3 regions of the Isachenkonia alkalipeptolytica genome follow, and region 3 is predicted to be linked to each of the others. Evidence: riboswitches for the same ligand, from Rfam matches in the RefSeq annotation. Region 3 holds a riboswitch; each other region holds the start of a gene.

Region 1 (7,649 bases), on a different contig from region 3:
AAAATGAATGAGTTAAAAAAGAAGGAGCGGGGGAAAGTCATCGGAGCCTTAAAAGGACTTCAGCTGACGGTGGTGGGTCTTCGCCCGGTAAAAGACGCCATTGTCACCGCCGGCGGGGTGGATGTCAAAGAGGTAAATCCCTCCACCATGGAGTCGAAAAAAATTTCCGGGCTGTATTTTGCCGGCGAGGTGCTGGACTTAGACGCCATTACCGGAGGATACAATCTGCAAATCGCCTTTTCCACCGGGTTTGTGGCGGGAAATGCCGCGAGCGGAAAAGAGGAGCAAGGATGAGAAGAAAGCTGATAGAAAATCAAAAACCAAACCGAAAGAATATCGAAGCCTTTCAACGGAGCCTTTTGCAGTGGTACCAAAAGAATAAACGGACCATGCCCTGGCGGGATATTGAAAATCCCTATTACACCTGGGTTTCGGAAATCATGCTCCAGCAAACCCGGGTGGATACTGTAATTCCATACTTTTTACGCTTTATTGAAAAATATCCAACGGTAAAGGACCTGGCTAAGGGAGAGGATGAGGACCTTCTAAAGCTCTGGGAGGGACTGGGATATTACAGTCGGGTTAAAAATATGAAAATTGCCGCCAGGGAAGTGGTGGAAAAATACGACGGCGTGTTTCCAAAGGAACGTAAGGCGTTAGAGTCCCTTAAGGGGATCGGGGAGTACACCGCCGGAGCCATCGCCTCCATTGCCTATGAACAAAAAGAGCCGGCGGTGGACGGAAACGTCCTTCGGGTAATGACTCGAATTACCGGGAACCACGGGGATATTAAGCTTGGGAAAACGAAAAAAGAAATAACCCACGGGGTTCGAAAGCTGTTACCCGAGGAGAATTTAGGAGACTTTAATCAAGGGTTAATTGAACTTGGGGCGGTGCTTTGCACAACGGCTAAGGCACCGGATTGTGAAATCTGTCCTGTATCCGAATTTTGCCTAGCCTTTGAGAAAAATCTTCAAGGAGCACTGCCGGTCAAAGGAAAGGCGATGAAAAAGCGTTTGGAAAAAAAGACCGTATTGATTTTCACCTATAAAGAGCAGCTATTTTTGCGTAAAAGGGAGGAACGAGGACTTTTGGCAGGGCTCTGGGAGTTTCCCAATATAAAAGGTCATATAAAAGAAGAAGCTCTCAAAGAAATTCTGGAAAAGGAACAGCATTTGGCAGAGGAGAACTTAACTGTTGAAAACATTACACGGCTGGAGGATAGTAAAGCGGTGTTCAGCCATATTCAGTGGAACTTGATGGCCTATCAGGTGAATTTGAAATCCTCGGAGGGCCCACCGGAAGGCTTAAGGATTAAAGAAGATAAAAACTATTTAGAGCTCCCGGTAGAAGAAGTGATGGATAATGGTCGGTGGATACCCAGAGAAGAAGTCCGTAAAGACTACTCCATCGCTTCCGCTTTTAAAGCTTATCGAAAAGAGGTGCTGTAATATGATAAAGGAAATACTGCCGAAAATATATCAAATTGAAATTCCCTTGCCCAAGAATCCCTTAAAAGCGTTAAATAGCTATCTGATCAAAGGGGAGGAGGAATATTTACTGGTGGACACCGGTTTTAACCGAAGGGAGTGTCAGGAAGTCCTTTTTCAGGCCCTGGATTCTTTGGAAGTGGATCTGAAAAAAACCAAGGTCCTGATCACCCATCTCCATGCGGATCACTCGGGACTGGCTGAGGTGTTATACAGTAAAGGGGCAACCCTTCTTATGGAACCGGAAGAGGCTCTTCGGATCAAAGCCTTATCTAAAGAAAAGAACTGGGAAACCATGAAAGGAGACCTGAAAACCTTCGGGCTCGAGGTGGGGAAGAATTTTTTCGACGACCATCCCGGAAGGATTTATGCACCGAAGGGAGATTTCGCCTATGAAAAGATTCATGAGGGAGAGAATATTGTCATCGGTGACTACTCTTTTGAAGTGATTTCGGTTCCCGGACATACCCCGGGAATGATCAATTTATTTGACCGGGAAAATAGAATATATCTATCCGCAGACCATGTGCTGGAGACCATTACTCCGAATATCGGGTTTTGGGGTTATGATCAGGAGAAAATGCTTCAGAAGTACTTAAAGAGTTTACGAAAGGTTCAGGAGTATCCCGTTACGGTGATGCTTCCCTCCCATCGGGGATTGATTAGGAAGCCGAAGGAACGGATTGAGGAGTTAATAGCCCACCACCAGGAGCGGCTAAAGGAAGTGGAAAACATTATTAATGGAAAAGATCGGCCGCTCACCGTGGAAGATGTGGCCAAGGACATGGACTGGAGAATTCCGGCGAAGTCCTGGGGGGATTTTCCACCCCCTCAAAAATCCTTTGCCGCCGGGGAAGCCATGTCCCATTTGGAGTATTTAAAGGATCATGGAAGAATTAAGGCTTACTGGAAAGGAAATGTAATATATTTCGCCCGTAATACACAGTAGTATGAGGGTGTTTAGAGGCACTACGAATTCCATTAGACACACAGGCACATCTAATTACATCTTGCTAAACTCAACTAGATCTAAGGAATTGGAGGTTTTGGGGGGAGACCGGGAAGATGAAGTTCAATTAACAAAGGAGGATAAGGATGAAACCGGACTTTGATAAAATGATCGATCGTAAGGAAAGTAAATCCATTAAATGGGATTCTAAAGTGCTCGGAGAAATGTTTGGAGAAGAGGACCTATTGCCCCTGTGGGTTGCGGATATGGACTTTGAAGCTCCGAAGGAAGTGGTGGATGCCATGCAGGAGGAAGTGTCCCATGGGGTATTTGGATATTCCAAAAGAGGAGAGCAGTACTACGAAAACATCCTTCGCTGGTACAAAAAGCGGTTTGACTGGGAAATAAAAAAGGACTGGCTGGTATTTACCCCCGGGGTGGTTTCTGCTGTAAATTACGTGTTGCAGGCTTTAGTTGAGCAGGGTCAGGGGGTAATCATCCAGGAACCCGTATATTATCCCTTTAAAAAGGCTATCAAAAACAATGGATGCCGGGTGGTTAACAACCCGTTGAAATACCAACAAGGGACTTACGAAATAGATTTTGAGGATTTTGAAAAGAAGGCAAAGGATCCCAGTACCAAACTCTTTATTCTTTGCAGTCCCCATAATCCCGTGGGACGGGTATGGAAAAAAGAGGAACTGAGGCGCCTAGGAGAAATCTGTTTGGAAAATGACGTGCTGATCTTTTCCGATGAGATCCATCACGATCTGGTTTTTGAAAAGGGAGCCCATCACGTTTTGGCAAACCTTGATTCGAAGTTCGACGACCATGTGATCACCGCCACGGCCCCTTCCAAAACTTTTAATTTAGCGGGACTGATGAGCGCTCATCTGATTATTAAAAATGACAGCTTAAAAAGAAGGTATCGGCGTATTTTAGAGATAAACCATATCGGTAAACAAACCCCCATCAGTATGGCGGCGGTGGAAGCGGCCTACGGGAAAGGGGAACCCTGGTTGGAAGCGCTTTTAGACTACCTGCGGGGAAACCTTGATTTGATTGATAGCATGGTAAAAGACCATCTGCCAAGGGCGAAGTTTACCCCGCCGGAGGCCACCTACCTGGCCTGGCTCGACCTTAGGGAGTACGGTTTTTCGGGTAAAGAGCTGGAGGAGAGAATCACGAAAGAAGCCAAGGTGGCTTTAGACGGCGGTACCTGGTTCGGCAGTGGAGGGGACGGGTTTATAAGAATCAACTTTGCCTGCCCCAGAAAGACTCTGCAGAAAGCCTTGGACCGAATCGTCAACGCTCTGGAAGGGAAGTGAGGTCATGATTTATTATTTTACGGGAACGGGGAACTCTTATTATGTGGCCAAGGTACTGGGGATCAATTTACAAGAGAAGATTGAAAACCTGGGGGATTCCCGAAGGGCGGGGCTTCATCAAAAGGCGGTAAGTTTAACAAAGGAGGAGGTCCTAGGCTTTGTATTTCCCGTTTATGCCTGGGGACCGCCGAGATGGGTGCTGGACTTTATCAAAAGTCTCGATTTTGAAGGGAATCCGCCGAGCTATACCTTCGCCATCGCCACTTGTGGGGAGAACATCGGAAATACCATGACCACAATAAAGCAAGCCCTTAAGGAGAAAAACATAGAATTAAACTACGGATATTCGGTGAAAATGCCGAACAACTATTTGATGATGGGCAGCAAGGTGGAGACCGGCCAGAAGGCGGAAGAGAAAATCCGTCGGGCGGACACCTTGCTTTCCATGATCAGCGAAGATATTAAAAATCGGGGAAGGGGCTTTAACGTAAACAAAGGTTTTATGCCCTCGGTTCTTAGCAAAGCAGTGAACCCGCTGTTTTCAAAGTTTGCCATTGACACGAAAAAGTTCCGGGTAAATGATCACTGTATTTCCTGCGGTCTTTGTCGAAGAATCTGCAACACCCAAACCATTGAACTGGTGGACGGGAAACCGGTTTGGGGTTCCCAGTGTGTGCAGTGTGTGGCCTGTATTAACTACTGCCCCGTGAAGGCCATTAATTACGGTCGTGGGACAAAGAAAAAACAGCGGTATAAAAACCCGCGGATTTCTCCCATGGAGTTGGAGATTAAAAAAAGGGAATAAGTCCAATTGCCCTTTGACAAAAGTTGGATTTCTTATATAATGAAAAAAGAGTATAAGGGGACAAGACAATTGAATGAAGTACTGGGGGTGTCGGAATAGGACTGAGAGGATCTGTAGATTCAACCCTTTGAACCTGATGTGGGTAAACCCACCGTAGGGAAGTCTTTTTAATGATTTAGATAGAAAATATCTATATTCTTATATCAAAAGGCAGGCCTTCGGGCCTGTCTTTTTTAGTTGGCTACATTTAATCAATTAATTTTATTATTGGAGGAGGGAAATCATGATTTATGTAAACGGAAAAGAATATCCCTATCAGGGAAAGAGTATTCAGTGGATTTTAGAAACCTTGAAGTTGGAACCTTCCATGGTGATCGTTGAGTATAACCAAGGGATTTTAGAAAAAGATCAATTATCCACCGAGGTGAAAAAAGGGGATCAGTTGGAGTTGATTACTTTTTTGGGCGGAGGCTAAAAGGGATCTTCAGAGCTCAAGCTTAAGGAAGAAGTTCCAAAGGATGAGTGTAAAAAACCATACAAATACGATAATACGGAGGAATACCAATGGGAAACAAGGACCAATTGCAATTAGGAGACCATTTATTTAACAGCCGATTACTGGTGGGAACGGGAAAATACGAAAATCATGATATTATGAAAAAGTCCATAGAGGCCTCGAGTACGGAGATGGTAACCATGGCCCTTCGAAGGGTGGACTTGAAAAATCCCAGGGAAAACGTGTTAAACTTTATTCCGAAAAACATGACTTTGCTGCCCAATACTTCGGGAGCCCGGAATGCGGAGGAAGCCATTCGGATTGCCAAAATCGCCAGAGCCGCCGGCTGCGGAGATTTCGTAAAGATTGAAGTGATTTCCGATCAGAAGTATTTACTGCCGGACAATTATGAAACCCTTAAAGCCACCAAAACCTTAGCGGCGGAGGGCTTTTATGTGCTTCCCTATATGTCCCCGGATTTAATGGCGGCCAAGGAGATGGAAAAAGCGGGAGCGAAAGCGGTGATGCCCTTAGGATCCCCAATCGGTAGCAATCGTGGCATCGAAAACAAAGGACTGATTAAGATTTTAATCAATGAAATCAAGGTACCGATCATTGTGGATGCGGGGATCGGAAAACCCTCCCACGCGGCGGAGGCCATGGAACTGGGAGCGAAGGCGGTGCTGGTTAATACCGCCATAGCCGCCAGCAAAGACCCCATCGAGATGGCAAGGGCCTTTGACTACGCCGTAAAAGCCGGAAGGCTTGCCTATCTCTCGAAGTTCGGAGAGGTAAAAGCCCAAGGAGACGCCTCCTCTCCCTTAACCGGTTTTTTAAGAAAGGAGCAGTAATATGGAGCTCTTGGATGTCCTAGGAAGATACCCTGAAGAATGGGTGGATTCCTTTTTACAGAAGGTAACCGGGGAACGAATCGAAGAAATACTGAAAAAAGAGGATCTGAGTCTTGAGGATTATTTAAGCCTGTTATCCCCGGCGGCAAATAATTATTTAGAGGAGATGGCGGTACGGGCTCACCAAAAAAATCTACAGCATTTCGGGAAAACCATACTGCTGTACACCCCTCTTTATATATCCAATTACTGCGTTAACGAGTGCCTTTACTGCGGTTATAATAAACACTCGGATATCCCGAGGAAAAAACTGTCCTTAGAGGAAATTGACCGGGAGGCCAAAATAATTTCCGATAAAGGGATTCAGCATATTTTACTGCTATCAGGAGAGTCCCCCGTAGATACGTCCTTAGAATACCTAGAATCGGTGGTAACGGTGCTGAAGAAGTATTTTCAGTCCATTGCCCTTGAAATTTACCCCCTGAAGGAAGAGGGGTACCGGCGCCTGGTTCAAAAAGGAGTGGACGGAGTAACCCTATACCAGGAGGTTTACCACCGGGGGATTTATCAAAAACTGCACCCCAAGGGTCCTAAAAGCAATTATAATTTTCGTATCGAAGCCCTGGAGCGAGGGATTAAAGGGGGCGTTGCCTCGGTAAATCTCGGAGCGCTACTGGGTCTTTCGGATTTTCGAAAAGAAGCATTTTATACCGGAGTCCATAGCAAATACTTACTGGATACCTATCCCAGTGTGGCAACCTCCGTATCCTTTCCCCGAATGCAGCCCTTTTTAGGGGGATACGAGGATATCGATCCCGTCCCGGATCAGGATTTTGTCCAAATTCTACTGGCCTATAAAAATTTTCTGCCCATGACGGGAATCACTCTGTCCACGAGGGAAGATCCCGCTCTTCGGGAAAACCTCATTCCCCTGGGGATCACGAAAATGTCCGCCGGGGTATCCACCGCGGTGGGGGGCCATAGCAGGGAAAAGGAAAATACGGAGCAGTTTGAAATCTCCGATAACCGCTCCATTGAAGAGGTAAAAGCGTCGATTCTTAAAAAAGGCTATCAGCCCATCCTTCAGGACTGGGTTCCGCTGTAACCGTGTGAACCCTTAAAAGGTTAATATAAAAGAAGGTCAAAGAAAGTCAGAGATAGCAGGAGGTTGAAGAATGCTGTATTTCGTGACGGACCGAAAAGTTGCGGTAAAGGATTTTTATAGGACTTTACAGGAAGCGGTAGAGGGAGGGGTTGACGGCATCATCCTTCGGGAGAAGGATCTTAAGCAACCGGAGCTTTTCTCTATGGGGAAAAAAGTGAAGGCCATCGTCGAAGGGACGGATACGAAACTGATCATTAACGGGAATTTATCCGTGGCAAGGGACCTTAAGGCCCAGGGTTATCATATGGGTTTTGAGAAATTTATGGAAGAGGACAAAAAAACCCTAAAAGAATTTAGGGGAAGGATCGGGGTATCCGTTCACTCGGTTAAGGAAGCCAAAATAGCGGAAAAAAACGGAGCGGATTATCTTTTGGCAGGACATGTTTTTCAGACCCTCTGCAAAAAAGGGCTGGAGCCCCGGGGGATTTCCTGGCTAAAAGAAATCATGGAAGCAGGAAACCTTCCCGTGATTGCCATCGGCGGGATTGATCCAAATAATCTTGGTAAACTTCAGTCCCTGGGACTTCATGGAATTGCGGTCCGTTCCCTGATCATGGAAAGCCCT
Region 2 (7,649 bases), on a different contig from region 3:
CTTTAATTACGGCTTTTTTCATTGCATCACTCCTTTCTTTAAAGTGGTTCCTTGCTGAGTCTTTAAATATATTTGATTGCTTCCCTTTGGGGAGGGGGATAGACATTTATGATTCTATAACGTCAGAACTTCTTTGTTAAGCGGATTTCAGAAAAAGCAGAAAACTTTATTTTGCAGTGATAAGAACAGGTTGTTCTTTTAAGGGTTTTTCAAAGTGGTTATGAGACTGATGGAAGAGTATAGGGGAGGGGGGTAAGATGGAAGAAGCGGATGTTTGAAAATTAAAGGGGACGGAAAGGTTTGTTTTTTAAATCAAACCCTTTCGTCCCCTTTGGTTACTTTGTGTTTTTATTACTTAGCCTTCCTCTCGTAGCAGATTAATATTTTTACCTTTCATTACTTTGTTCATATTTCTCATGGAACACATTTTTCCGCACATGGTACAGCTGTCGTCATCCTTTGGCATAGACTCTTTTCGGTATCTTTTAGCTTTTTCCGGATCGATTGCTAAATCAAACATTTTTTCCCAGTCTAATTGTTGTCTAGCTAAGCTCATTTCGTCGTCCCAGTCCTTTGCACCTTTAATGTTTTTTCCTAAATCTCCGGCATGGGCTGCGATTTTGGTGGCAACAATTCCTTCTTTCATATCCTCCAGCGTTGGGAGTCGTAAGTGTTCTGCAGGGGTCACATAACAAAGGAAGTCTACGCCATGACTTGCGGCTAAAGCACCGCCTATGGCACTGGTAATATGATCATATCCCGGGGCGATATCGGTAACAATGGGACCGAGCACATAAAAAGGAGCACCGTGACATAGCTTTTTCTCGAGCAACACATTTGCGGGAATTTCATTGATGGGCATATGGCCGGGGCCTTCAATCATTACCTGGACGTTTCTTTTCCAAGCCCGTAGGGTTAATTCCCCCAGTACCATCAGTTCCTGGATTTGGCTGGCATCGCTGGCATCATTAATACTACCGGGTCTACAGGCATCTCCAAGACTTAGGGTCACATCATACTTTTCGCAGATATCCAAGAGTTGGTCATAATACTCAAAAAATGGGTTTTCTCGATTATTCAGTTCCATCCATGCATATAGTAAAGAACCTCCTCGGGATACGATATTCGTAAGTCTTTTGTTCCTTTTAAAAACCCCGGCGGTTTCTTTATTAATGCCCGCATGAATGGTTACAAAATCCACACCTTCTTTTGCATGCTTTTCCACCACATCCAAAAATTCCACTGCGGTAATATCTTTCAGTTCTTTATCGTAAAATCCCACGGCATCGTATATTGGTACGGTGCCCAGCATTGCGGGGGATGATTCGATAATCCGTTTTCTAAACTCTTCGGTTTTTCCATAGGAGCTCAAATCCATGATGGCCTCAGCCTTCATATCAATAGCTACCCGGACTTTTTCCAATTCCAGTTCTATGTCGCAACAATCCTTAGAAATTCCCAGATTTACATTGATTTTAGTTTTTAAGCCTTCCCCTATCCCCACGGGATCTAATGAGGTGTGATTTTTATTGGCAGGAATAATTATTTTTCCCTGGGCGATAAGGTTTTTTAAATCCTCAACCGCCATATGTTCTTTTTTTGCAACGATTTCCATTTCTTTTGTTATGATTCCTTTTCTTGCAGCATCCATTTGTGTAGTGAATTTCATTTGAATTCATCTCCTTTTTTATTCTAGGAATTTAAAACACATTCCTGATCAGCTTCAGTAGTAAAGATCATAATTCCCGTCGCTAGGAGATGAGAATAGTAGGTAAGTTAATATAAAAAAAAAGCTTACCCAAAGGTAAACTCTAATATTATCAAATCAATGATAAAAAATTATTGCTTCCCTACGGCAGTATGAACTGCATCAAGTTTAAAGAGTTAGGATTTCTCCCTCTCAGCCCAAAGGCACCCCTAGCAAATCTATTTAATTGAGTTCATTATAATACACTAGCCCGGGGATGTAAACAAAAGATTAACGAAGTATAAAAAATGGTTTGAGAGAACCTTTTCCACTTCCAAGGGTTCATCGGCATAGTATACGGGTTTAGGATAGTTTACGGAGGCAAAAAATAAAGGGTCTTCCGGCTTCGAATCCATTTCAAGCCCTTGATCATTACTGAAAAATGTTATTTAATCCAAGTATGGGACTGTGGGACTGCTGGGGATGCCCTACTTTTTTTTCATAGAGATGCTGGGACCGATAATTGAAATCATCGGCTATATCGCCATTATTCTTTCCTTTTGGTATGGAATCATCAGTTTGGAGTTTGCTCTGGTGTTCTACAGTATTCTGGAGAATTTCGGTTATCGGCAGCTCACCACCTTGTGGCGTTTTGTCGCCTTTTGGCAATATAAGAGAAAGGGCAATAAGTGGGGGGAGATGAAGCGAAAAGCCTTCAGTAATAATGAAAAATAAGCACCAAAGGGCAGGAGGGAACGGGACACAAAAGAATATAAATTAAAGAGACTCTTTCCGGAGTCTCTTATTTTTTTGCAAGGTTTTAGGGGCAAGGAGAATAATAGGGCTGTTGGGAAAAAGGGGACTTGACAAAAGAACATTCGTTCTGTATTATGAAGGAACAAGCGTTCTGAAGGGGTGTTGATAAAGATGAAAGCAATTTTCCATATCGATGTAAACAGTGCCTATTTATCCTGGGAAGCCAAGGACCGCCTGGAAAAAGGGGAAACCCTGGATCTTAGAAGGGTACCCTCGGCGGTGGCGGGTGATCCGAAAAAGCGAAACGGGATTATTCTAGCCAAGAGCATTCCTGCGAAAAAATCCGGAATCAAAACCGGGGAGGCCTTGTTTGAAGCCTTTGCCAAATACCGGGATCTGATTGTGGTGCCGCCCAATTACGCCCTGTATATGCAGTGCAGTCATCAAATGAATGAAATCTTTAAAGAGTATTCCCCCTTAGTACAGCGCTACAGCGTGGACGAGAGCTTTATCGATTACAGCAATATGGAGCATCTATTCGGGGAGCCCTTGAAAGTGGCCCATGAAATTAAAAGCCGGATTAAAAATGAACTAGGGTTTACCGTGTCCGTCGGGGTATCCACCAATAAATTATTGGCAAAAATGGCCAGCGATCTGAAAAAGCCCGACGCGGTCATCACCCTGTATCCCGAAGAAATTCCTAAGAAAATGTGGCCCCTGCCCGTGGGTGACCTGTTTATGGTGGGGCGGCGAACCCTGCCGAAGCTGGAAAACTTAAATATTCAAACCATCGGGGACTTGGCCAACACCGAGGTGGGACTGTTAAAACAGGTGTTAAAATCCCACGGGGTGCTCATCTGGAATTACGCCAACGGAGTGGAAAACTCTCCGGTGGCGGGAGGGCCCCGAGAGGTAAAAGGCATCGGGAATTCCACCACCATCCCCTACGACGTATACCGGGAGGAAGAGGCCTTTATGGTCCTTCTAAGCCTTGTGGAAACCGTGGGCATGCGCCTTCGGGCCGGTGGATATGTGGCGGGCCTTGTGAGTGTGGGGATTAAGACCAATACCTTTCTTTATTACTCCCATCAACGGAAACTGGAGCTTGCCACGGACAGCACCCAGGAGCTCTACGAAATTGCAAAGGAACTTTTCCAAGAGGCCTGGGGCGGCGAGGTACTCCGTCACCTGGGGGTTCGGGTATCGAATTTAAAAGAGGGAGGCATGCGCCAACTCACAATTTTCGAGGAATCCGGGGAATATGAGCGGCATCAAAAAATTGACCGTACCATTGATAAACTGCGGCTCCGTTATGATCCAAATTGTGTTTTCCGGGGATGCTTTGCCAACACAAAAGTAAAACCCCTCCAGGGCGGCGTCGGCGAGGAGGACTACCCCATGATGAGCAGCCTCTTGTAAACCAAAGGATAAACCAAAGGGGACGGAGGTGTTCGGTTCATGATGCACCGGATCCCTCCGTCTTTTTCTGCATTAACCAAAAACGACGGGTAATTATCATCGGAACCGGGGGATCATAAAGTTAGAAAGCAACCCAGAAAAGTACTTCCTTAAAAAAGAGGATATCAGGATCTGTGTACCGAATTAATCTAATCGGGTTTGAAAACGCTGAAAAGCACCATATACAAACCGCTGAAGGGGAAAATTTTGAGGAGTTCATGGTCTTGGATTTACAGGAAAAGGGATTGCAGGGGATCCACGGAAGATTTTATATCGACAAGGCTGACTACAATTGTTTTATCAGCAGGTGAAAGATTGTTTGAAACATAACAGAAAGGGTAAAATAAATATAAGGAAACAATCTGAAATTTCTGACAAAATAACAAGGGTGATGATTTCTTAGGAAGTTGAAAGATGACACTAAGAGGGAGCAGTAGTGAAACCGGCCCGGGGGCCGGTTTTTGTTTTGAACAATATAAGGTCAAAAAAAAGAAAACCGAAACCGATTCCAAAATGGATGGGAGCGACTGCATATGGACTTTCAAGAGGCCCTGGAGTTTGATAAGAGCACCTATGATGTGGTCACCCTCGGGGAGCTGGTGGTGGATTTTATCTCCGGGGAATATCTGGAGGAGACTAGGGACCGGGGGATGAAGGATCTTCAGGTTTTTTCCAGGTATTTTGGTGGTTCGCCGGGATGCCTTGCGGTGAATCTTAAGGCCCTGGGCTTTCATCCCGGGATTATTTCCGCCCTGGGCCGGGATTTTCTCGGGGACTATTTGCTGGATTTCCTTGTTCAAAAAGGGGTTTCCCTAGAGGGGATCAGTCGAACCCAAGAGGCGAACACCTCCGTCGTATTTGTTTCCAAAAGCAGAAACAATCCCAGCTTTCTCGCCCTTCGGGGCAGTGATAAACACCTTCGGGTAACCAAAGCTCAAGAGGAGGTGGTCGACGGGGGAAAAATTCTTCACTTCACTTCCTGGAGTCTCTCCCATGAACCAAGCCGGTCAAGTACCCTGGCCTTGATTAAAAGGGCTAAGGATAGAGGGATGAGAATTTCTATGGATCCAAATTTCAGAGAGGTTCTTTGGGATAACAAGGAGGAGGGGCGAAGGATCATAAAGGAGATGTTTTCCAAGGTGGATTTTGTAAAACCCTCGTTGGAAGATGCTCGAAATCTTTTTCCCGAAGACGCCCATAAGTCCCTTTCGCCAAGGGAATACCTCCATAAATTTCTAAGTCTTGGAGCCAAGATGGTGATTTTAACCCTGGGGGCTGAAGGGCTTATTGCAGGCAACGGAAAGGAAGAGCGAAAACTGCCGGGGGGTAAAAACCCGGTGGTGGACACCACGGGAGCGGGAGATGCCTTTTGGGCGGGGCTGTACGCCGCTTTATTAAAGGGCTACTCCCTGGAGAGGGCCTTAAAACACGGCAGTCAGGTTGCGGACTATAAGCTCGGCTATGTGGGAGGAATCCCTCCCCTTCCGAGATTTCAAAAGTTCATGGAAAAGGAGGAAAAAGAGGATGCGAATAGGCTTTATGAATCCCCAGGGGAATTTTGACAACAAAGACTCTTATTGGACCGCCCATCCGGATTTCGGGGGCCAATTGGTTTACGTCAAGGAGCTGGCCCTGGCCCTGGATCAATTGGGAGTGGATGTGGAGATTTTTACTCGACGGATTGAGGATCCGGAATGGGGGGAATTCCGGGAAAAAGAGGAGATCTATGAAAACTCGGGAGTGAAAATTATAAGGATCCCCTTCGGACCGAAGGGATTTTTAAACAAAGAAAAGCTGTGGCCCTACTTAAGGGAGTACGCCGAAGGGGTAAGCGCCTATTATGAAGGGCAGGGAAGGCGACCGGACTTCATGACTGCCCATTACGGAGATGGGGGCCTTTCCGCCGTCTATTTCAAGGAGCTTACGGGGGTATCTTTTTCCTTTACGGCCCACTCTCTGGGGGCCCAAAAGATGGATAAACTGAAGGTCTCCAAAAGCAACGAAGGGGATATGAACCGGATTTACCGATTCTCCGAGCGTATTGCGGCAGAACGGAGGACCATGGAGGAAGCCTCCCTGATCTTTGTCAGCACGAACCAGGAAAGGATGAACCAGTACGCCCATGCACGCTATAAAGGAGCGGTTTCTCCGGAGGACGAAAAAATCAAAGTGGTGCCCCCGGGGGTGAATCTGAAGATTTTTAATACCCACAGGGAAAATTCCGAGGAGGCCCGCACCCAAGCGGAGCTACATAATAGCCTGAAAAGGGATCTTCGGGAAGACCGGTTCGGGCTGCCCATCATCTTCATCTCCGGCCGATTGGAAAAAAAGAAAAACCACCTGGGCCTTGTGAAAGCCTATGGGGAAAACCCGCCCCTGCAGCAGAGGGGGAATTTACTGATTGCCTTAAGGGGTGTGAAAGACCCCTACCGAGGTTATCAAACTTTAAAGGATGAGGAAAAGGCGGTTATGGACAGCCTGATGGATGGCATCAACCGGATGGACATGAAAGGGAAAGTGGCCTTTGTAACCCTGGAGAGCCAAGAACAGTTGGCAGCGGCCTACCGATGGATCGGCAATACCGGCGGCCTGTTGGCCCTGCCCTCCCTTTACGAACCCTTTGGGCTGGCTGTTGTGGAAGCCATGGCCTGCGGCCTGGTAGTCGCGGCGACAAAAAACGGAGGACCCTCGGAGATCCTGAGGGAAAAGGGGGAGGCCTTCGGATTCCTGATGAACCCGGAGGATCCTGGAGATATGGGAAAGGTCCTGGAAAAAGCCCTTGGAGATCAAAAGCTTTGGCAGTGTCTTCGGAAAAAGGGCATTCAAAGGGTCCATCAGAAATACACCTGGGAAAGTACGGCAAAGGGGTATCTTAAGGGGATTAAGGAGCATCTCGGGGAAAAGCCCTTGTAAAAACAGAAAAAAGGGGGTAAGAGGAAGTGGGAAAAAAAAGAAAAAGAACTGTGAGTTTAGCCAAAAGAGAAGAACGACTGGCCTACAAACTGCTCATTCCGTCGTTAATCATCCTTCTTTTGATTGCCATTTATCCCCTGGGGCAGGTGTTTTATTCCAGCATGACCAATCGTCAGTTTGCCAGCGGACAAGAGACGGAGTTTATCGGATTCGAGAATTATCGCAGGCTCTTAAGTCTCCGATTGCAAAGGCTGGAACCCCTCCGGGATGAAAACACGGGGGAAGTGTTAAGAGACGGCGAGACCAATGAGGTGGTGCGGGAAAGGCCCATCGACGTCCTGCCCAGAGAGCCTATTCGGTACCGGGAATTAAGACAATTCAGTGCGCTGGGCAATCGATATGTCATCGGGGCTACGGACCCGGACTTCATTCAATCCGTGGTAAACACCATTAATTTTACTGTGGTCTCCGTATTTCTTGAGCTGACCTTAGGGCTCGGCATCGCTTTAGCGGTCCATAATCATTTTAAGGGAAGAGGATTGATGCGAACCTCCATGTTGATTCCCTGGGCGGTGATCACCGTAGTATCCGCTAGAATCTGGGAGTGGATGTTTGTGTCCAACCGGGTGGGGCTTTTTAACACGGTGCTTGCAGCCGCCGGGATCGGCGACGGGCGAATGGATTTTCTGTCCTCGGGGATGAGCCAGATGTCCGCCATGATTGCGGTGGATGTTTGGAAAACCACCCCCTTTATGGCCCTTTTATTGCTGGCGGGGCTTCAAACCATTCCCGACGAGCTATACGAGGCGGCGGAGATCGACGGAGCCAATAAATT
Region 3 (7,649 bases):
CCGGTACAAGCTCCGGGTCCTCTGCCGAGTCTAGGATGGGATTAAAGCCGTTCATCACAAGCTCCGGATCAATATGGGCCTGCACGGTTCCCTCTTCGTTGATAACGTAAGCATAACCCTGTTCTCCGTAGCCCTTTCCTTCCAAAAGCTCGCTTAAAGCTTCCCCTTCCAGTCGTCCGATTAATACTCCCACAATGTCTCCCCGCTGTTCAATGGGGGTGGCCATCATGACCACGGGGGAATCCGTTACCCGACTGATGATCACATCGGATACGTTGGCTTCCCCTTCAAAGGCTCTTATCACATAATCCCGGTCCCCCAATTCCGCCGTGGATCCGTCGGCATATTGGGTAGATCCGTCGGGACTGACAACCCCGAGGCCGATAAAATCGGAATTCTCCACATACCTTTCCAAAATCTGCTGTTGGGTAAACCATCCCATGGTTCCCATTCCGCTACTGTTCCCGATGGCTCCCAGAGTGCTCAGGTCCCCTCGCAGTTCACTGGCGAAGACCTCTCCGATTTCCTGGGATTGCCTCATTAAAGCACTTTCCCCCTCCTCTTGAATGATGTTGCTTGTGGTGAAAATAGAAGCCCCACTGAAAACAATGGCAATGACTAAAATGATTGCCGAGAAATAAATAATGAGTTTCATACGAATACTTTTCATATTTTCGCTGACTAAACAGCTTTCCCCCTTACGTACGATCTGATTTTTGTACTACCTGATTTTTTGATGCTGCCCCCGATGACGGGCGGCCCCTCTTTCACTGCCCCTATCGTTATAAGCACCGACTTATATATTATCGACCGGAGGCTCAAATTCTTTAATACAAATAAAAGGAACAGGGGCTGGAATTCGTTTTTTTTACGATCCCATCCCCTGTCCCCCACTTTTTAGGATATTTTCGTGGTCCAGTTTTCACAGTTCCAAATGTCGGTGGTCACTTCCCGGTAAAATTCCGGCTCATGGGAGATCAACAGCACACTGCCTTTGTAGGCCTTTAAGGCACGTTTTAATTCCTCCTTGGCATCCACATCCAAGTGATTGGTGGGCTCATCAAGAATCAACAGATTGGTTTCCCGATTCAACAGCTTACATAAACGGACCTTCGCGTTTTCTCCGCCGCTTAGAACCACCATTTTGCTTTCAATATGCTTTGTGGTCAGGCCACACTTTGCCAAGGAAGAACGAACTTCGTGCTGATTCAGTGAGGGAAACTCCTTCCAGATCTCTTCGATACAGGTGTTGTAATTGGCTTCCTTGGTTTCCTGTTCAAAATAGCCGATTCCCAGATTTTCTCCCTTATCCACGGATCCCTCCACGGGATCAATCTCCCCTAAAATACTTCGAAGCAACGTGGTTTTTCCCAGTCCGTTGGCTCCGGTTAAGGCAATTTTCTCCCCCCGTTCCATCCGAAGATTCAAGGGCTTGGTCAGGGGTTCGTCATAACCGATAACAAGGTCCTTTGTTTCAAAGAGCAGTTTTCCCGAGGTTCTCCCTTGCTTAAAATGAAATTCCGGCTTCGGTTTCTCCTGGGGAAGTTCGATCTTCTCCATTTTATCCAGCTTTTTCTGCCGGGACATAGCCATATTTCTTGTGGCCACCCGGGCCTTATTTCTTGCTACAAAATCCTTCAATCCGTCAATTTCCTGCTGCTGCTTTTTATAGGCCGCCTCCAACTGTTGCTTTTTCGCCTGATACACCTTTTGAAATTCCTCGTAGTCTCCCACATAGCGGTGCAGTTTCTGATTCTCCATATGATAGATCAGGTTGATTACACTGTTTAAAAAGGATATGTCATGGGAGATCAGGATGAAGGCGTTTTCGTAGTCCTGTAAATATCGTTTCAGCCACTGAATATGTTCCTCATCTAGGAAGTTGGTGGGCTCATCCAATAATAAAATATCCGGCTTTTCCAACAGCAGCTTGGCCAGTAGCACCTTCGTCCGTTGTCCGCCGCTAAGATCGTGTACGTCCTTTTCCAGCCCTACATCACTAAGACCCAGGCCCTTGGCCACCTCTTCCACTTTTCCGTCGATGGTGTAAAAATCATTATTGGTCAACATATCCTGAATGTTGCCCATGTCCTCCATTAAGGTTTCCAGTTCCCCGGGAGAGGCCTCTCCCATTTTCTCACAGATTTCATTCATCTCTTTTTCCATATCAAACAGGTATTGAAATGCGCCCCTTAGTACCTCTCGTATGGTTTCTCCTTTTTCCAGTACCGTGTGCTGGTCCAGATACCCCACCCGGACTTTTTTCGCCCACTGAATTTCCCCTTCATCGGGCTGCAGTTTTCCGGTGATCATATTCATAAAACTGGACTTTCCTTCGCCATTGGCACCGATCAGACCGATATGTTCTCCCTTTAATAGTCGGAAGGATACCTCATGAAAGATGGCCCGGTCTCCGAAACCATGGCTTAAATTCTTTACCGTTAAAATACTCATTTTCGACTCCCTTTCTTTAATCACTACGATTGATTATAACGGAAATCCGGGAGAATTTAAAGACCGGTTTCCCGGGAAATAAAAGAAAAAAACCCGGCTTCCCCTACAGTCCCTAAAAGGTACTGTAGGTTCCGTCGAGGTTTTTCCCTCCGGTGGTTTCCTCCGAAGGATTATTTAGATTACTTCCGTTAAATTTCTCCTTTTTCCACCTTGTGGATCAAATCCTCCACCTTGGCCTTAATCAGATCCCGGGTTTCTCGAAAGCCTTCAATGGGTCCCCCGGAGGGGTCGTCCAGGCCCCAATCTTCGCTGTGGTTATTGGGAACAAAGGGACAAACCACATTGCAACCCATGGTGATTAAAATATCCAATTCCTGGGGAATCTCCGTCAGAAGCTTGGGATATTGTCCGCTCATATCCACCCCTGCCTCTTCCATGACTTTCACCGCCCCCGGCTTTAGTTCCGGGTATGCTTCCGTTCCAGCAGAATAGACTTCCAGTACATGGGAGCCCAGTTTCTTTGCCCAGCCTTCCGCCATTTGTGAGCGACAGGAATTATGAACGCATACAAAAGCCACTTTCTTTTTCATTGGATCGCCTCCTCTTGTATTTTTCCATTTACGGTATATGAATATTATCGATTATACTTGAATTGTACGGCATTCTCTCCCCCCTGTCAATCATGTTAAGAATTCTTAACAATTGAAAGTGCCCCGTCCTATGGGAGTTAAAAAAAGAAACTCGGGCTTTTAGGTATTACGTCCTTAAGCTTTTTCCTTTGTGTTTGCGTAAGGCGTTTTTTTGTGCTATGATGACTTTATTCAAACAAATCAATAGGAATCACTGGGAGCGCTGGTTAGGCCAGCTGAGAATAAGACCCGTTTAAGTCTTTAATCCCTATACCTGATCTGGATAATACCAGCGTAGGAAAGTGCGTCGATCATTATTGGACGAATACTCTTGTGTATTCAAGCACAAACCCTACGTCCGGGGTTTGTGCTTTTTTTATTACTGAAAATCCCCTTCCACTTTTGTTTCACCGGCAAGCACCTGCGATCAAACAACCCTATTCAACCCTGGAAAGGAGGCTTTACCAATGAACACAAGAAAACTAACCACCGCCGCCCTGCTGATTACCGTAGGGGTTCTCAGTGCCCATCTTATTTCCATTCCCATCGGCGTGTCCCGGGTATTTCCCGTACAACATGCTCTCAATGTGTTGGCCGCCGTCCTCTTCGGCCCTTATTATGCCGTCGTCGTGGCTTTTGTAACCTCCCTGCTTCGAAATATTTTAGGAACCGGTTCCCTGCTGGCCTTTCCCGGCAGTATCTTCGGTGCCTACCTGGCCGGCCTGTTGTTTCTGGCAACGAAAAAGTCTATCTTCGCCCTGGGGGGAGAAATTTTCGGCACGGGAATCCTGGGCGCCCTGGCGGCCTATCCCATCGCCCGGTATTTGTTAGGGGCAGAGGTTGCCGTGTTTTTTTACATCGGCCCCTTCGCCCTAAGCTCCATCGTCGGAGCCGTCATCGGCTACATCATCTATAAGCTGATGGAACAATCCGGCGTAATAAAATTCTATCACCAACAAGGAGGCAGGTAATCATGAAAAATCTTTTAACCATTGCAGGATCCGACAGCTCCGGGGGTGCAGGCATTCAGGCAGACCTGAAGACCTTCTCCGCCCACAGGGTTTTCGGCATGAGTGTGATCACCGCCGTGACCGCGCAAAGTACCCGGGGGGTCTTTGCCGTACAGGATATCGACCCCGGGGTCATTAAAAAACAAATCGAAGCGGTTTTTGAAGACATTGCGGTCCATGGCATCAAAATCGGTATGGTTTCTCAAATCCAAACGATCCAAGTCATCGCCGAAACCTTAAAACAGTATCCCTATAAGAACCTGGTGGTGGATCCCGTAATGATTTCTAAAAGCGGTTTTGATCTGTTACAGCCCGAGGCAAAGGCCGCCCTGATCAGCCACCTTCTTCCCATGGCCACAGTCCTCACCCCGAATCTTCCCGAGGCCGAAGAGATCACCGGCATGAAGGTTCAAAATCTGGAGGATATGAAAAAAGCGGCTGTAAAAATCCACAGCTTAGGACCGGCCTTCGTATTAATCAAAGGGGGTCATCTCCAAGGGGATGCCATGGATATTCTCTACGACGGAAGCTCCTTTACAACCTATACAACCAAACGGGTAGCCACAAAAAATACCCACGGCACCGGCTGCACCCTCTCCTCCGCCATCGCCGCGAACCTGGGGAAGGGGGAGAGTATTCAGGTGGCCATTAAACATGCCAAAGCCTATATCACCACAGCCATTGAGCATTCCTTCTCCATCGGCAGGGGTCCCGGACCGGTACACCATTTTTATCAGCTGTATCATCCGGATTCTTAATCCATCCCTTAGGAGGTATTTTTATGAACCTGTCCCAAGCCTTTGAAAGCATGCTGAATAACATCCGTAAAGAGTCTCCACTGATTCATCATATCACCAATTATGTAACCGCTAATGACAGCGCCAATGCGGTCCTTGCCCTCGGGGGCAGTCCGGTAATGGCCGATGCCGAAGAAGAGGTGGAGGAAATGGTGGCTTTTGCCTCGGCCCTGGTATTAAATATGGGCACCTTAAACTCCCAACGAACCCATTCCATCCTTCTGGCGGGAAAAAGAGCCAATGCCCTGGGGATCCCTGTAATTCTCGATCCTGTAGGCCTGGGTACTACAAAGCTTCGCCAAAGCCTTATGGCAAAGATTCTACAAGAAGTGTCGCTGACGGTGATCCGGGGCAACCTATCGGAGATCATGCATCTTTACGATCCTTCCGTTGTCCCAAGAGGGGTGGATTCCATCTTATCCTCTGGGGAAGGGGCCGAGGAAATTGCAAAGGTCCTGGCCCAGCGCCATCACTGCACCGTTGCCATTACCGGGGAATTCGATGTGGTTTCCAACGGCAGGGTTACCTACCGTATTGGAAACGGCACTTCCCATCTTTCAAAAATTACCGGTACCGGTTGTATGTCTTCTTCCCTTATCGGACTGTGCTGCGCCTCCGGGGCACCGCCCCTTCATGCCGCCCTGCTGGGACTGAGTATCATGGGGATTTCCGGTGAAATCGCAGGAGAGGGGCTGCAGCCCGGGGAAGGCTTGGGGAGTTTTAAAGTCCGGCTCTTCGACGCTTTTAGTCACTTTACCATCAAGGATTATCTGGAAAGGGGAAAAATTTATGAAGTCCAGGAATGAACGACACAATAAACAAAATATTTCCTATCGCCTGTACCTGGTTTCCGATGAAGGGGTCCTGGGGGGCAGGGATTTTCTGAAAAGCCTGGAGGCGGCGATTCTGGGAGGGATCACCGTCCTGCAGCTTCGCCATAAGGAAGGATCTTCCCAAGCCTTTTACCATCGGGCCCTGAAAGTAAAAAAATTGACGGAGTACTACGGGGTTCCCCTGATCATCAATGACCGGGTGGATATTGCCCTGGCGGTTAATGCCGAAGGGGTTCACCTGGGCCAACAGGACCTTCCCGTTACCGTAGCTCGAAGGCTCCTGGGTCCCGATAAAATCATCGGTGCTTCCACCGCCACTGTTCAAGAAGCGAAAGAAGCGGAAGCGGAGGGAGCGGATTACATCGGTGTGGGGGCTTTATTTCCAACGGCAACAAAAAATAATACCCGAAGCGTGTCCCTGGAGAGGCTTCGGATCATTAAAAACAGCCTATGCATTCCCGTTGTAGGGATCGGCGGGCTTACCAAGGAGAATATCCCCTCGGTGCTTAATACCGGGGTTGACGGGGTGGCCGTGGTTTCCGCCATCCTCGCCCAGGAGGACATTCAACAGGCAGCCAAAGACTTGACCAAAATCCACTAACATCAGGAGGTACCCTTTTATGATTTCATCTTCGCTTATTTATGCAATCATTATCCTTACCGTCATGGCTTTCACCGCCATCGGCGTCATTTACAGTCGGGGAAAGTTTGAATCCCTGGACGATTTTGTCACCGCCCGGGGCACTGCCGGCACCAAGATTCTTTCCACGACTTTTTTGGCCTCCTTTTTAGGGGTGTTTATTCTATTCACACCCCCGGAGGCGGGATCCATCGGCGGGATCACCACGATTATCGGCTATGCCCTGGGGCTGGCAAGTCTTTACATCGCTTTTATGATCCTCAGCCCCAAAATCCGTAACTATCTGCCTAAGGGCAGTACCTTAAACGACTTTGCACGAAAAAGATACGGTAAGAAAATGTACCTCCTGGTTCTTTTGTTGTCCATCTTTTATATGTTTGTGCATCTTGTGGCGGAGCTTACGGCGATTAGTCTTGTGGCCTATGAACTTGCGGGGATCCCCCTTATATTCACGGCCCTGTTCGTCGGTGTGGGCACCATGATTTATATCGCCTACGGAGGCCTTCGGGCTTCCATGTTTACGGATATGATCCAAATGGTGTTTGTGCTGGTGCTGCTTCTCGTTACCACCGTCGGTGTGGTGTATTACCTCGGGGGGATCGGAAACATGATTACCCTCAGCACTGAAAACGCGCCGGAACTGTTCGACTTCCGAAACCTGGGCGGGATTGAGTTCGGCCTGACCCTGGGAATCGCCGTATTTGTGGCGAATTTATTTCATCAGGGCTACTGGCAGCGGGTGTACTCCGGTAAGAATGACCGGTCCATCAGAAAATCCCTGATCTTTAGCATTATCATCGCCGTTCCCGTTATGCTCCTCACCGGATTTTTCGGGATCCTTTCCACGGGACTGGGCTTCGGAGAAAACCCCTCGGTGGCTCTTTTTTCTCTGGTTTACGGCATCTTCCCCAGGGGACTGATCATCCTCGTCTTTATTCTGGCCCTGGTGCTGGTGATGAGTACCGTGGATACCCTGTTAAACGGAATGGTGGCCACCTTCAGTGCCAATAGCCGGGGGATTTTAAAAGACATGGAAACCCGCTCCCTCCTTCGTTTTGCCAGAGCCTTAACCTTAGTAATCATTCTTCCCGCTACTCTAATCGCTGCCCAGGGCTACAGTGTGCTGTACTTATTCTTAGTGGCGGATCTTCTTTGTGCCGGGGTGGTTTTCCCATTGTTTTACGGCCTTTTCAATAAATATGTTACGGAGAATACCGCCCTTTTGGCCTCCTTACTGGGCATCGCCTCCGGGATCCCCTTTTTCATGGCCGACCGGCTCCTGGTAA

Evidence for each region. Region 3 has a riboswitch for thiamine pyrophosphate ahead of thiW (energy coupling factor transporter S component ThiW). Riboswitches for the same ligand answer to the same signal wherever they lie in the genome.
Region 1: linked by a shared signal. The riboswitch ahead of thiS (sulfur carrier protein ThiS) and the one ahead of thiW (energy coupling factor transporter S component ThiW) in region 3 are both predicted to bind thiamine pyrophosphate.
Region 2: linked by a shared signal. The riboswitch ahead of thiC (phosphomethylpyrimidine synthase ThiC) and the one ahead of thiW (energy coupling factor transporter S component ThiW) in region 3 are both predicted to bind thiamine pyrophosphate.

Annotation. Positions count from the first base shown of each region.
Region 1 is NZ_SUMG01000002.1:22,342-29,990, reverse strand. Features, by position in the region: gene ISALK_RS01990 (BaiN/RdsA family NAD(P)/FAD-dependent oxidoreductase) at 1-294, shown strand, start outside; gene mutY (A/G-specific adenine glycosylase) at 291-1,451, shown strand; gene ISALK_RS01980 (MBL fold metallo-hydrolase) at 1,453-2,439, shown strand; gene ISALK_RS01975 (MalY/PatB family protein) at 2,586-3,767, shown strand; gene ISALK_RS01970 (EFR1 family ferrodoxin) at 3,772-4,572, shown strand; TPP riboswitch at 4,646-4,749, shown strand; gene thiS (sulfur carrier protein ThiS) at 4,856-5,047, shown strand; gene ISALK_RS01960 (thiazole synthase) at 5,137-5,919, shown strand; gene thiH (2-iminoacetate synthase ThiH) at 5,921-7,024, shown strand; gene ISALK_RS01950 (thiamine phosphate synthase) at 7,095-7,649, shown strand, end outside.
Region 2 is NZ_SUMG01000006.1:173,446-181,094, reverse strand. Features, by position in the region: gene ISALK_RS07075 (4Fe-4S binding protein) at 1-22, opposite strand, end outside; gene thiC (phosphomethylpyrimidine synthase ThiC) at 356-1,669, opposite strand; TPP riboswitch at 1,831-1,929, opposite strand; gene ISALK_RS07065 (hypothetical protein) at 2,171-2,422, shown strand; gene ISALK_RS07060 (DNA polymerase Y family protein) at 2,609-3,862, shown strand; gene ISALK_RS07055 (hypothetical protein) at 4,036-4,212, shown strand; gene ISALK_RS07050 (carbohydrate kinase family protein) at 4,435-5,463, shown strand; gene ISALK_RS07045 (glycosyltransferase) at 5,426-6,814, shown strand; gene ISALK_RS07040 (carbohydrate ABC transporter permease) at 6,841-7,649, shown strand, end outside.
Region 3 is NZ_SUMG01000009.1:74,825-82,473, forward strand. Features, by position in the region: gene ISALK_RS08910 (methyl-accepting chemotaxis protein) at 1-655, opposite strand, end outside; gene ISALK_RS08915 (ABC-F family ATP-binding cassette domain-containing protein) at 898-2,454, opposite strand; gene ISALK_RS08920 (arsenate reductase ArsC) at 2,643-3,044, opposite strand; TPP riboswitch at 3,290-3,401, shown strand; gene thiW (energy coupling factor transporter S component ThiW) at 3,551-4,054, shown strand; gene thiD (bifunctional hydroxymethylpyrimidine kinase/phosphomethylpyrimidine kinase) at 4,057-4,851, shown strand; gene thiM (hydroxyethylthiazole kinase) at 4,875-5,696, shown strand; gene thiE (thiamine phosphate synthase) at 5,680-6,324, shown strand; gene ISALK_RS08945 (sodium:solute symporter family transporter) at 6,344-7,649, shown strand, end outside.